DNA from 4 places in the Streptomyces sp. YKOK-I1 genome. Region 1 is predicted to be linked to each of the others. Evidence: riboswitches for the same ligand, from Rfam matches in the RefSeq annotation. Region 1 holds a riboswitch; each other region holds the start of a gene.
The links. A riboswitch is a leader RNA that binds a small molecule or an ion and turns the genes downstream of it on or off. The one in region 1 is predicted to bind cyclic di-AMP.
Positions count from the first base shown of each region.

Region 2: it holds a riboswitch for cyclic di-AMP, as region 1 does, so the genes downstream of both, ACYQ8Q_RS38280 (M23 family metallopeptidase) here and ACYQ8Q_RS28310 (C40 family peptidase) in region 1, are expected to answer to the same signal.
Region 3: it holds a riboswitch for cyclic di-AMP, as region 1 does, so the genes downstream of both, ACYQ8Q_RS33475 (M23 family metallopeptidase) here and ACYQ8Q_RS28310 (C40 family peptidase) in region 1, are expected to answer to the same signal.
Region 4: it holds a riboswitch for cyclic di-AMP, as region 1 does, so the genes downstream of both, ACYQ8Q_RS07865 (C40 family peptidase) here and ACYQ8Q_RS28310 (C40 family peptidase) in region 1, are expected to answer to the same signal.

Region 1 covers NZ_BAAGDR010000001.1:6,346,333-6,349,504, reverse strand. The annotation lists gene pcrA (DNA helicase PcrA) at 1-1,688, opposite strand, end outside; cyclic di-AMP (ydaO/yuaA leader) riboswitch at 1,921-2,093, shown strand; gene ACYQ8Q_RS28310 (C40 family peptidase) at 2,102-3,172, shown strand, end outside.
Region 2 covers NZ_BAAGDR010000001.1:8,591,729-8,594,900, forward strand. The annotation lists gene ACYQ8Q_RS38275 (alpha-galactosidase) at 1-869, shown strand, start outside; cyclic di-AMP (ydaO/yuaA leader) riboswitch at 1,174-1,332, shown strand; gene ACYQ8Q_RS38280 (M23 family metallopeptidase) at 1,337-2,308, shown strand; gene ACYQ8Q_RS38285 (rhamnogalacturonan lyase family protein) at 2,490-3,172, shown strand, end outside.
Region 3 covers NZ_BAAGDR010000001.1:7,503,729-7,506,900, reverse strand. The annotation lists gene ACYQ8Q_RS33480 (GntR family transcriptional regulator) at 1-307, opposite strand, end outside; gene ACYQ8Q_RS33475 (M23 family metallopeptidase) at 508-1,251, opposite strand; cyclic di-AMP (ydaO/yuaA leader) riboswitch at 1,266-1,428, opposite strand; gene ACYQ8Q_RS33470 (M16 family metallopeptidase) at 1,655-3,043, opposite strand; gene ACYQ8Q_RS33465 (M16 family metallopeptidase) at 3,040-3,172, opposite strand, start outside.
Region 4 covers NZ_BAAGDR010000001.1:1,895,462-1,898,633, reverse strand. The annotation lists gene ACYQ8Q_RS07875 (helix-turn-helix domain-containing protein) at 1-372, opposite strand, end outside; gene ACYQ8Q_RS07870 (ATP-binding protein) at 586-1,065, shown strand; gene ACYQ8Q_RS07865 (C40 family peptidase) at 1,118-1,591, opposite strand; cyclic di-AMP (ydaO/yuaA leader) riboswitch at 1,595-1,774, opposite strand; gene ACYQ8Q_RS07860 (hypothetical protein) at 2,147-2,452, opposite strand; gene ACYQ8Q_RS07855 (ATP-dependent Clp protease proteolytic subunit) at 2,459-3,085, opposite strand.

The sequences.
Region 1 (3,172 bases):
ATCGTGCGCAGCTCCTCCATCAGCACGTTGAACCGCTTCACCGCGTTCGTCGACCGCGCGGCCATGCCGTACGCCTCGTCGACGCGCTTGAGCGCCTGCGGGAAGCTGATCTTCTCGCGCTGGGAGAGGGCGTCGATCATCGCCTCGGCGCGCTCGCCGATGCCCCGCTTGGGGACGTTGAGGATCCGGCGCAGCGGGACGGAGTCCTCCGGGTTGGCGAGGACGCGCAGATAGGCCAGGACGTCCCGGACCTCCTTGCGCTCGTAGAAGCGGACGCCGCCGACGACCTTGTAGGGCAGGCCGACACGGATGAAGACCTCTTCGAAGACACGGGACTGGGCGTTGGTGCGGTAGAAGACCGCTACATCGCCGGACCTGGCGTCGCCCGCGTCGGTGAGGCGGTCTATCTCGTCGGCGACGAACTGCGCCTCGTCGTGCTCGGTGTCGGCTACGTAACCGGTGATGCGCGCGCCCGCGCCCGCGTTGGTCCACAGGTTCTTGGGTCGGCGGGACTCGTTGCGCTCGATGACGGCGTTGGCGGCGGACAGGATCGTCTGCGTGGAGCGGTAGTTCTGCTCGAGCAGGATCGTCGTCGCGTCCGGGTAGTCCTCCTCGAACTGGAGGATGTTACGGATCGTCGCGCCACGGAAGGCGTAGATCGACTGGTCGGCGTCACCCACGACGCACAGCTCGGCCGGCGGCACGTCGTAGTCGTTGGGCGGGACGTCGACCGGGTGCTCGGAGGTGCCCACCAGCTCCCTGACCAGGGCGTACTGGGCGTGGTTGGTGTCCTGGTACTCGTCGACGAGGACATGGCGGAAGCGGCGGCGGTAGTGCTCGGCGACATCGGGGAAGGCGCGCAGCAGATTGACCGTGGTCATGATCAGGTCGTCGAAGTCGAGCGCGTTGGCCTCGCGGAGCCGGGACTGGTACATCGCGTAGGCCTGCGCGAGGGTCTTCTCGAAGCCGTCGCCGGCCTGGGCGGCGAAGTCCTCCTCGTCGATCAGCTCGTTCTTCAGGTTGCTGATCTTGGCGCTGAAGGACTTCGGCGGGAAGCGCTTGGGGTCGAGGTCCAGGTCACGGCAGACCAGGGCCATCAGCCGCTTGGAGTCGGCGGCGTCGTAGATCGAGAAGGAGGACGTGAAGCCGAGCTTCTTCGACTCGCGCCGCAGGATCCGTACGCACGCGCTGTGGAAGGTCATCACCCACATCGCGTTCGCGCGCGGGCCGACGAGCTGCTCGACGCGCTCCTTCATCTCGCCCGCGGCCTTGTTGGTGAAGGTGATCGCGAGGATCTGGCCCGGATGGACGCCGCGCTCGGCCAGGAGGTGGGCGATGCGGTGGGTGAGCACGCGCGTCTTGCCGGAACCGGCTCCGGCGACGATGAGCAGGGGGGTGCCGGCGTGCACGACGGCCGCGCGCTGGTTGTCGTTGAGCCCTTCCAGGAGGGCGGCCGCGTCGATCACCGGGCGGGGGGCGCCGTCGCGGTAGTACCCTCCCCCGCTCTCGGCTCCGCTCGAGCGGGGGGACCCCCATCGGTCCGGGGGCACGTCGAACTTCCCGCCGAACAGATCGTCCGGAACCGACTCCGGAACGTGATCGTCCTCGGGCGGCGGCGGGGGTTCCTCCTCGCGGCCGGCGGGGGCCTGGAGGTTCGCCAGGAAGCTGTCGTCAAAGAGGCTGCTCATCGCTCTCCGAGTCTAGGGTGCCCCACTGACAACGCGCGGCCGTCCCCCGAACATCTCCGCCCTCACCTTCCGAGGCGGCGGTATCACAGCACGTGATTCCGTGTCCTGGCTTTGCATAAGATAACGAAAATGTATCGGGCATATCGCCCATCAACCTTCACACGGACCACACGAGTTGGCTACCGTGCCGGGCAGGCCACGCGGATCCCCACCGGCGAAACCTCGCCGGGCCGTACGGCCTCCGCCGAGTCCGGTGCGCCCCTGTGCGGCAGCCGGAGCCGGGGACCCACCGAGACCCCGGGGTGAATCGGCCCGACTCCCCAGCGGGAGGCGGCCGTAGGGCGCCCTTCCGAACCATCCGCCCGAACCCGACAGCTAACCCGGTAGGCGGGAGATGGAAGGAGTCGCCTCTCTTGGCGTCGCAGCACCGCAAGCCGCGCTTTTCGGGCAGCCGCGTGGCGGGCATACGCACGCCCGCCCTGGCCACCGCCGCGCTCACCTCCGTGGCCCTGCTCTCCCAGTCGGCGAACGCCGCTCCTGCCGACGACGGCAAGCCGAGCCTGGAGGAGGTCGAGAAGAAGGTCGACGACCTCTACCGCCAGGCCGAGTCGGCGACCGAGAAGTACAACGCCGCCAAGGAGAAGACGACCAAGCAGCGCAAGCACGTCGACGGTCTCCTCGACGACGTCGCGAAGCGCACCCAGAAGCTCAACGAGGCACGGGAGGAACTCGGTTCCTTCGCCGCCGCCCAGTACCGCACCGGCGCCTCCGCGCCCGACACGGCGACGTTCCTACTGGCCGACTCCCCGCAGGACTACTTCGACCAGACCCAGCTGATGGGCCGGCTGACCGACCGCCAGAAGGGCGCCGTCGACGACTACGTCACCGAGCAGTCGGCGACGATGCGCAAGCGCCAGGAGGCCGCCGAGAGCCTCGCGACGCTCGACGACACCCAGAGCGATCTGAAGACCGCCAAGGCCGCCGTCCAGAAGAAGCTCGGCGACGCGCGCGAGCTGCTGTCGCAGCTGACGGCGCAGGAGAAGGCGCGGCTGGCGGAGATCGAGAAGCAGAAGCAGGAGGAGGCCGCACGCGAGGCGGCCGAGCTGGCCCGGCAGCAGGCGGCACAGGCCGCCCGGCAGGACACCGGCACGTCGTCCTCTTCATCCTCTTCGTCGTCTTCTTCTTCCTCGTCGTCGGACTCCTCGTACACCACCAAGGCCGAGAAGGCGCTCGCGTTCGCCCGTGCGCAGATCGGCAAGCCGTACGTCTGGGGCGCCACCGGCCCCGACTCCTACGACTGCTCCGGCCTCACCCAGGCCGCCTGGAAGGCCGCCGGCGTCTCCCTGCCGCGCACCACCTACGACCAGGTGAACGCCGGCACCACCGTCTCGCTCGCCGACGCCCGCCCCGGCGACCTGGTCTTCTTCTACGACGACATCAGCCACGTCGGCATCTACATCGGCAACGGCATGATGATCCACGCC
Region 2 (3,172 bases), 2.2 Mb from region 1:
CGGGACGAAAGCGGACGGAGTTCCGCAATCAGCTCATGCTGAACCTGGCGCGCGAGGATGTCCAGGAGTACCTCTGGGAGCGGCTCGACGGTCTGCTGTCCAGCGCCCCCATCGACTACGTCAAGTGGGACTTCAACCGCTGCTTCACCGACGCCGGCTGGCCGGACGACCCCTACCCGCAGCGCCTGTGGGTGGACCACGTGCGCGCCCTCTACGCCCTGCTGGACCGGCTGCGGGCGGCCCACCCGGGGGTGGCCTTCGAGTCCTGCTCGGGCGGCGGCGGACGGATCGACCTCGGCATCCTGGCCCGCACCGACCAGGTGTGGACCTCCGACAACACCGACCCGCTCGACCGGCTCGACATCCAGCACGGCTTCAGCCAGATCCACCCCGCGCGCGTGATGGCCGCCTGGGTCACCGACAGCCCCAACACCCAGCTCAACGGCCGGATCAGCTCGCTGCGCTTCCGGTTCGTCAGCGCCATGGCCGGGGTGCTCGGGGTCGGCGGCGACCTCTCCGAGTGGACCGAGGAGGAGCTCGCCGAGGCCCGCCGCTGGGTGGACCTCTACAAGGAGATCCGGCCCCTCGTCCAGCGCGGCGACCAGTACCGGCTGCGCCCTCCGGCCGGCGGGCTGAGCGCCGTCCAGTACGTCCGCGGCGACGAGACCGTCGTCCTCGCCTGGCTCCAGGCCCAGCGCTACGGCGAGCCGGTCCCGGTGCTGCGCCTGCGCGGCCTGGACCCGGCGGCGTCGTACGAATGCCGCGAAACGGGCGAAGTTCACCGGGGTGCGGTGCTGTTGCACCACGGGCTGCGGACCGGGCTGCGCGGCGACCTCGATGCGACGGTTATCCGTCTGCGTCGCATCTGAGAGTTCTGTCCGAATTGAAGCCTTCGTTCCAAGTCGCTCTGGAATAAGGGATCCTGGAGGGGTATTACGTGAGCAGGGTCATATCCGTGACCCTGTGTCGCCCGTCATGTTCACGTAATCAGAGTGCTTTTCCAGGGTGTTAGCCGAAATTCCCCGTGTCTGTTGCACGGAGCGTCACTGGGAATTCGCACAGCGGATCAAGAGAAAGGCGTGAACAGGGCAACCACTGCTTGTTCCTGTGCGTCTTGGTCGCTTACGTTCCACACCAATCCGGACGGACGCCGAATCCTGCCGCCGCCCGGAATCCGCACACTCACCCGTGCACGGCAGGAGCGGGGGACCCACAGGCAGAACCGCCTGCTCCGGTCTCCGGAACAGGCTTGGGGTAAAGCCGCGACCCGTCGCGGCCGGGCATCTCCAGTCCGCACCCGACAGCTCACCTCGCAGGCGCCGGAGAGGAATTCGCCATGCCCGCGAAGGGTAAGCACCGCCGCCCGAAGACCCAGCGCTTCACCCGCTCCATCGCCGTCGCCGGAACCGGCGGGGCCGCACTCGCCCTCCCGCTCATGGGGGCCACCGGCGCCCACGCGGCCACCGCCGACTCGGTTTCCCGGTCGGCCGCCCAGGCCATTTCGACGTCGGTCGCGGAAAGCGCCGTACAGGCCGCTCCGGTGTCGCGGAAGTCCGCCGCCTCCAGTACGCGGACCTACACCGTGCGGGCCGGCGACTACCTCGCCAAGATCGCCGACGAGCAGAAGGTCAGCGGTGGCTGGCAGAAGCTGTACGCGGACAACCGTGAGGCCGTCGGCGGCAATCCGTCGCTGATCCACCCCGGCCTCGAGCTGTCGATCGGCAAGAAGGCGGCGAGCACCAAGTCGTCGTCCGGTTCGTCCGGTTCCTCCTCGTCGAAGTCGTCGCAGTCCTCGCAGTCGTCGTCCTCCGCGAAGTCCTCCGACGCGAAGTCCTCGACGTCGTCGTCCTCCTCGAACACGGCCGCCCAGGACACCGGGAGCGGCACGAGCACCTCCAGCGGCTACACCCTGCCGGTGTCCGGCGCGACCGTCGGAACGGGCTACCGCGTGGCCGGCAGCATGTGGTCCAGCGGCTACCACACCGGTGTCGACTTCGTCGTCCCGACCGGCACCTCCCTCAAGGCCATAGCCGCGGGCACGGTCGTCTCCGCCGGCTGGGGCGGCGCGTACGGCAACCAGGTCGTCATCAAGCTCAACGACGGCTACTACGCCCAGTACGCCCACCTGTCGCAGCTCTCGGTCTCGGCCGGTCAGACGGTGACCGCGGGCCAGCAGATCGGTCTCTCCGGCGCCACCGGCAATGTGACCGGCCCGCACCTGCACTTCGAGATCCGCACCACGCCGAACTACGGATCCGACGTGGACCCCGTCGCCTATCTCCGCTCCCACGGCGTCGCCGTCGGCTGACCCCCGCCGACGCCGATCGCCGATCGCGCCTGACGCGCACGCCTGACACGCAGGCGAAGGCCGGACCCGAGCCCCGGGTCCGGCCTTCACTTTGCGTGTTCATGATCGTCGTATTGCGGTCTCGTGGCATCCCTTTTCGCCCCATCGACAGCCGGGTCAGGGTGGGGACACAGTGATCCCCATGAAGGGCAAGCGCTTTCTACGAAGAACCGTCGCCGTCACCGCCGCCCAGCTGCTGGCCGGCCTCCTCTGTGCCCCCGCGGGACAGGCGGCCGACGACGGCCCCCCGCGCCGGAGCGTGGAGAACCTCGACCGCGGGCTGGTCGCCGTACCGGCCGAGGACGGGCGGAGCACCTTCCTCAGCTGGCGCCTGCTGGGGACGGAGTACGCCCGCCACGGCGACGCGATCGCCTTCGACGTGTACAAGAACGGCCGCCGGCTGAACCGCACACCGCTCCGGCGGTCGACGACCTACCGGGACACCTCGCCGGGCACGGGGACGTACACCGTGCGCGCGGTCGTCGACGGCCGGGAGCGGCGGGCCTCCTCGCCCGCCCTGGTCCTCGCCGGCGGCTACGCCGAGATCCCGCTCGCCGTCGCCGACGGCTACACCGTGCAGCACGCCTGGCCCGGCGACCTCGACGGGGACGGGCGGTACGAACTCGTCGTGAGCCGTCTCGCGCAGACCCGCGACCGGTCCGATCTGCTGGAGGCGTACAGCCTCACCGGCGAACGGCTGTGGCGGGTCGACCTCGGCCCCGGCTCCTACACCCAGGCCGGCGGGAACGGCGCGAACGACCCGGCGCCCGCCGCGATCAGCGGCTCGACGGCGATCGGCGGCTACCGCAACGACGACAACGTCAC
Region 3 (3,172 bases), 1.2 Mb from region 1:
CCTTCAGATGCGCCTCGGTGCGCCGCTGGGCGGCCCGGGCGGCGCCCAGCGGCTCCAGGAGCATGCGCATCTCCAGGAGGTCGGCCGCCTCCTGCTCGGTCGGCTCCGCGACGCACGCGCCCGCGTGCCGCCGGGTGACGACGAAACCCTCGGCCTCCAGGGTGCGCAGCGCCTCCCGTACGGGGACGCGCGAGACGCCGTAGCGGCGGGCGAGGAGGTCCTCGGTGAGGCGGCTGCCGCGCTCGTAGACACCCGCGACGATGTCGTCCCGGATGGCCGTGCACACCGAGTGCGCCGGAATACGCATGACCGCCTCCGTCTTAATCCCCGTGAAACGTCGCCGAGCTCCGCCGATTGACGTGTGTTCCGTGACTCTATTGCAATGAGCCGGAATTTCCGACGGCGGACCGGAATCCAGGGATATTTTTTGGACAGCGGAGTCCCGAAAACGGCGAAAGCCCCGGCCGGTGGGGCCGGGGCTCGGAAACGCGGTGTCGCCGGGTGGCGTCAGACGTTGACGCCGTGCTGGCGGAGGTAGGCGACCGGGTCGATGTCGGAGCCGTACTCCGCCGTGGTACGGGCCTCGAAGTGCAGATGCGGGCCGGTGACGTTGCCGGTCGCGCCGGACAGGCCGATCTGCTGCCCCGGGGTGACCTGCTGGCCCACCGAGACGCCGATGGAGGAGAGGTGACCGTACTGGGTGTACGTCCCGTCGTTCATCCTGATGACGACATTGTTGCCGTACGACCCTCCCCAGCCCGCCTCGACGACGGTGCCGAGACCGACCGCGTGCACGGGCGTGCCGCTGGCGGCGTGGAAGTCGATGCCGGTGTGGCTGCCGGAGGACCACAGCGAGCTGCTCGCGTGGTAGCCCGTGGAGACGTAGGAGTCGGTGATCGGCAACACGAAGGCGTTCAGACGCTTGCGCTCGGCCTCACGGGCGGCACGCACGCGTGCCTCGCGCTCCTCCACGGCCTTCTTGGCGGCGGCCTTGCGCGCGGCTTCCTCGAAGGCGGCCTTCTTCTGCAGGGCGACCTGGTCGTCGACCTGTTCGGCGACGGCCTCGCCGGCGGTGACGACCGGGATCAGCCCGGTCTGCTCGGGGGTCGGCTCCGCGGCGAGGGCCGGGGTGGAGGCGACGGTGGCCATGACACCGGTGGTGGTCAGCGCCGCGAAACCCGCCGCGCGGACGGTGGTGCGCTGCATCCGGCTGGGCCGGCGGTGCTTCCCGGTGGTGCAGGTGTACGCCATGAAGGGCGAGCGGTCCTTTCCTTCCCTCTCGCCTACCGGGTTAGCTGACGGGTTCGGAGCAGGAAGGTCTCCTACGGACCCCCTCGCTCACGCGCGGGCGCCCGATTCACCCCAGGGACTTCATGGGTCCCCGGCTCCCCTGGCTCGCGCCGTACGGGGACTCGGCGATGACTGCCCGGTGCCGCGGATGCGGCGCGGTGCCTGACGAACAGCCGGGCCGACGGTATGCGGGACCGTTATCAATCCTCAAACGGATCACGGTTTTTGTAGCGCACGCCACAGCGCAGACACACAACCTCCGCATCAATTCGGACATCTTGCGGCCCTGGGACAACGCCCGGGACAACGCCCGGGAGGACGCCTTCGTCGCCCCGGGGCCGCAGCATGTCCGCCTCGCCCGCGTCTACTCGGCGGGGACGACGGTGACTTCGCCGATCCCGAGCGCCTCGACGGGCTCCTTGATCTGCGCGGCGTCACCGACGAGGACGGTCACCAGGCGGTCCACCGGGAAGGCGCTCACGGCCGCCGCGGTGGCCTCCACCGTGCCGGTCGCGGCGAGCTGCCGGTAGAGCGTGGCCTGGTAGTCGTCGGGCAGGAACTGCTCGACCTGGTCGGCCAGCGTGCTCGCGACGGCCGCCGCGGTCTCGTACTTCAGCGGCGCCACGCCCACCAGGTTCTGCACGGCGACATCGCGCTCGGCGTCCGTCAGGCCCTCGGCCGCAAGGGTGCGCAGCACCTTCCACAGGTCGTCCAGGGCGGGACCGGTGTTCGGCGTGTCGACGGAGCCGCTGATGGCGAGCATCGCGGCGCCCGAGCCGTCCGGGGCGGAGCGCAGGACCTGCCCGAAGGCGCGCACGCCGTACGTGTAGCCCTTCTCCTCGCGCAGGACGCGGTCCAGCCGGGAGGTGAGGGTGCCGCCGAGGCAGTACGTGCCGAGGACCTGGGCGGCCCACACGCGCGCGTGCCGGTCGGCGCCGATCCGGCCGATGAGCAGCTGCGTCTGGACCGCGCCGGGGCGGTCCACGATGACGACGCGGCCGGTGTCGTCGGCGGTCACCGGCGGCACGGGCCGCTGCTGGGCCGGGGAGCCCGTCCAGGCGCCCAGGGTCTCGCCCAGGAGTGCGGCCAGGTCGACGCCCGTGAGGTCGCCGACGACGACCGCGGTGGACGTGGCCGGCCGGACGTGACGCTCGTAGAAGGCCCGCACGGCGGCGGAGTCGATCTTCTCGACGGTCTCCGCGGTGCCCTGGCGGGGCCGCGACATCCGCACGGTCGCCGGGAACAGCTCCTTGGAGAGCTCCTTGGCGGCGCGGCGGGAGGGGTTGGCCAGCTCGTGCGGGATCTCGTCCAGCCGGTTGTGGACCAGACGCTCGACCTCGCTGTCGGCGAAGGCGGGCGCGCGCAGGGCGTCGGCGAGCAGGCCGAGCGCCTTGGGCAGCCGGGAGGCGGGCACCTCCAGGCTGATCCGGACGCCGGAGTGGTCGGCGTGCGCGTCGAGGGTGGCGCCGCAGCGCTCCAGCTCGGCGGCGAACTCCTCGGCGGAGTGCTTGTCGGTGCCCTCGGTGAACGCGCGCGCCATGATCGTGGCGACGCCGTCCAGGCCGGTCGGTTCGGCGTCCAGGGGCGCGTCGAGGAGGACCTCGACGGCGACGACCTGCTGGCCGGGGCGGTGGCAGTGCAGGACGGTCAGACCGTTGTCCAGCGTGCCGCGTTCGGGCGCCGGGAACGCCCACGGCCGGGCCTCGCCCGCCCGGGGCTGGGGGTGGAAGTCCATCGTGGCGAGCTCCGTCACTGGGCCGCCTCCTCGTTCTCGTCCTGGTCGGCGGGGGCTTCGGGGGCGGTCGGCTCGTAGACGAGGACCGCGCGGTTGTCGGGGCGCAGGCGGGCCTGGGCGACCTCCCGCACCTCCTCGGGCGTGATG
Region 4 (3,172 bases), 4.5 Mb from region 1:
CCCGGGTACCACCGTCGTCTCCAGCGTGCGCATCGCGCCGGCCTGTGACTCCAGGCTGATGAAGTCCCGGTAGGCGGCGGGGAGGACCCCGCGGTAGGCGTGCCACCAGTGGTCGCGCCCGCCGCTCTCCTCCGAGCCGGCCAACGCCGTCATCAGCTCCCGCAGTTGCGGATCGGTCACGCCGTAGACGTCGAGAAGTAACCGCACATCGGCCGGTTTCGTACCACTGGTGCCTGTCTCGATGCGGCTCACCTTGGACTGGTGCCAGCCGACGAGCCGGGCCGCCTCGCCGCTCGTGAGCCCCGCCCGGGCGCGCAGGCTGCGCAGTTCGGCGCCCAGCTTCCGGCGGCGTACCGCGGGACCGTGTTGCATGGGCTCCTCCTTACTCCTTATGGGTCGTCCAGAAACGCTCTGCCGTGGCAGAGTTCACCGCATTGAGCGACAGATATATGCATATCTTGGTGGATCGCCACCCGTGACGGGCGCGCTGATGGCAGTCTGGCGAAGTAGCACCAGTCCGGGACCGTAATCGAACCATCCGCAGCGTGTCGGACTCCGGTCCCGTGGGAAAGGGACGAGGTCGCCATGGCAGACCATCTGGAAGCATCCGTCACTCTGCCGAGCGAAGCCGCCTCGGTCTCCACGGCCCGCGGATTCGTGGCCGGCACGCTGGACGAATGGGGACTGCCGGCGGACACGGAGACGGCCGACGCCATCCGGCTGATCGTCTCCGAACTCGCCACCAACGCCGTGCAGCACACCTTCGGTCAGTCCCCCACCTTCACGGTGGACCTGGTGCTCGACCGCGACGAACGGCTGTGCATCGGCGTCACCGACAGCCACCCGCGCTTCCCCAAACGACTGCCGGCCGCCGTCCAGCAGGACAACGGCCGAGGCATGGTGATCATTCGCTGGCTGACCGCCGAACGCGGCGGCAGGCTCAGGGTGCGCCCCACACGGGAGGGCGGCAAGACGGTCACGGTCGAGCTGCCGTGGGCCGTCCCGGCGGAGCCGGCGGCCCGCGCCGCGGGGCTCCCGCGGCCGGGCGAGCTCCCGGGGCGGTGAGGACGCGTCAGGGGGACGCCGTCACCACCCCGGGAAGCGGTGCTCCCCGGCCCTAGCGGACCCGGCCGTACCAGACGCTCTTGGTCCAGATCTTCTCCAGCTTGACCCAGCTGCCGGTCTTCGGCGAGTGCCAGATCTTGCCGTGCCCGGCGTAGATCCCGACGTGGTAGACGCTCGATCCGGAGTGGAAGAACACCAGGTCGCCGGCCTTGCGGCTGGAGGCCGAGATGTGGCGCGTCTTGTTGTACTGCTGCGCCGCCGTGCGCGGCAGCGTCTTGCCCGCCTTCTTGAACGAGTACATCGTGAGACCTGAGCAGTCGAACCTCTTGGGTCCGGCGGCTCCGTACTTGTACGGTGCACCCTTCTTGGAGGCCGCGACCTGGAGCGCCTTCGTCGCCGGCGTGGCGGCTGCCGCGTCGGCGGCCACCCCGGGGATCACGATCGAGCCGCCCACGGCGGCGATGGCGAACGCGGAGGCCGTACCGGCCCGGGCCATGAGCGACGGGACACGATTGAGCGCAGTCATGCGCAACCCTTCGTCAACCGCCTGTGAAGGATGACCTGTCGGATTCGGGCTGACAAAGGTGCCCGGCCGCTCACGCGGCTTCACCCCAAGGGCTGCTCGACCCGGTCATGGCGTGACCGTTCCGGCGACCCGTCGTGCTTGGGTCCTCCACTCCTGCCGATGCACTCCTGTCGACGGGTCAATCCGGGCAGCGGCAGGACTCGGCGTCCGCCCGGACCGCCCCGCCGCTTGTGGCGGGGACTTGTCGTCAGACACGGATCTTGACTCACCGTTGACCGAAATTCCCAATGGAACCGGTGATTTGTGGGGTTACTCACCATTCACCTGTTCGGGTGAACACCCTGATGGGTTATCAGGTGTCAAGACCGCAAAAGGCCTCCCGACCTGGGCCGCTACCCCTTGTGCCGCCCCGTGAAACGGCGCCTTCGGCGCAGTGCGCTCGTCCGCAAGAAGAGCCCCGGCTACGCCGAACGGGGGTAACTCGACTGGTCCGTTTCAAGTCCGGCCCGGACGTCGCGGTCACGAGGACGGCGCGGCGGGCCGGACGCCGGTCGGTCAACTGTCGGAGAGCGGAGGCACCGTGACGCGCGCCGTGCGGCGCTCCCCGTCCAGGACGCGCAGCGCCCGCGCGAGGGTCGGCGCATGCAGCTCGCTCTCGCCCCGCTGGTGCATCAGCGTCAGGGCGTCGCGCAGCTCCGCCGCCCTCGCCACCAGCGCCTGGGCGGCCCTGAGGCCCCGGTAGGTGTCACCGTCGTGCGCGGGATTGATCCGCCCGAGCAGATCCACCACGTCCAGATAACGGTCGATCAGCTCGGCCTCGGCGCGGGTGAGCGCCGGCAGCGGCGGCAGGTCGGGCACCATCGCTGCTCACCTCGCCCCGGAGAGGTCGCGCCGGCTGGGGACGACCCCGTCCACCAGCCCGTACGCCATGGCCTGCGGCGCGGTCAGGATCAGGTCCCGCTCAATGTCCTCGGTCACCTGTTCGGGACTGCGCCCGGTGTGCCGTACCAGCATCTCCTCCATCAGGTCCCGGGTGCGCGCCAGCTCCTCGGCCTGGATCGCCAGGTCACTGGCCTGGCCCTCGACGGGCTCGGGCAGCGCGGGCTGCCGGATCACCACCCGGGCGCCCGGCAGCGCGAACCGCTTGCCCGGCGCGCCCGCCGCCAGCAGTACCGCCGCCGAGGGGCCGGCCTGGCCCAGGCAGGTCGTCGCCACGTCACAGGTGACGTACCGGACGGTGTCGTAGATCGCGGTCATCGCGCCGAACGAGCCGCCGGGGGAGTTGATGTACAGCGCGATGTCCCGGTCCGGGTCCTTGTGCTCCAGGTACATGAGCTGGGCCATCACGTCGTTCGCCGCGATGTCGTCGATCGGTGTGCCGAGGAAGACGATCCGCTCCTCCAGCAGCTTGCTGTACGGATCCATCGTGCGGTGTCCGTGGCTCGTGCGTTCCGTGAACTCGGGCAGGACATGTCGGGCGGACGGTCGGGTCATCGGGAACCCCTCCTCGGGCGTCTGGCGCATCTGTAAAAAATGTACAGGACGTACGTGACGCGAGAAGGGGGTCGGATTCTAGTGATC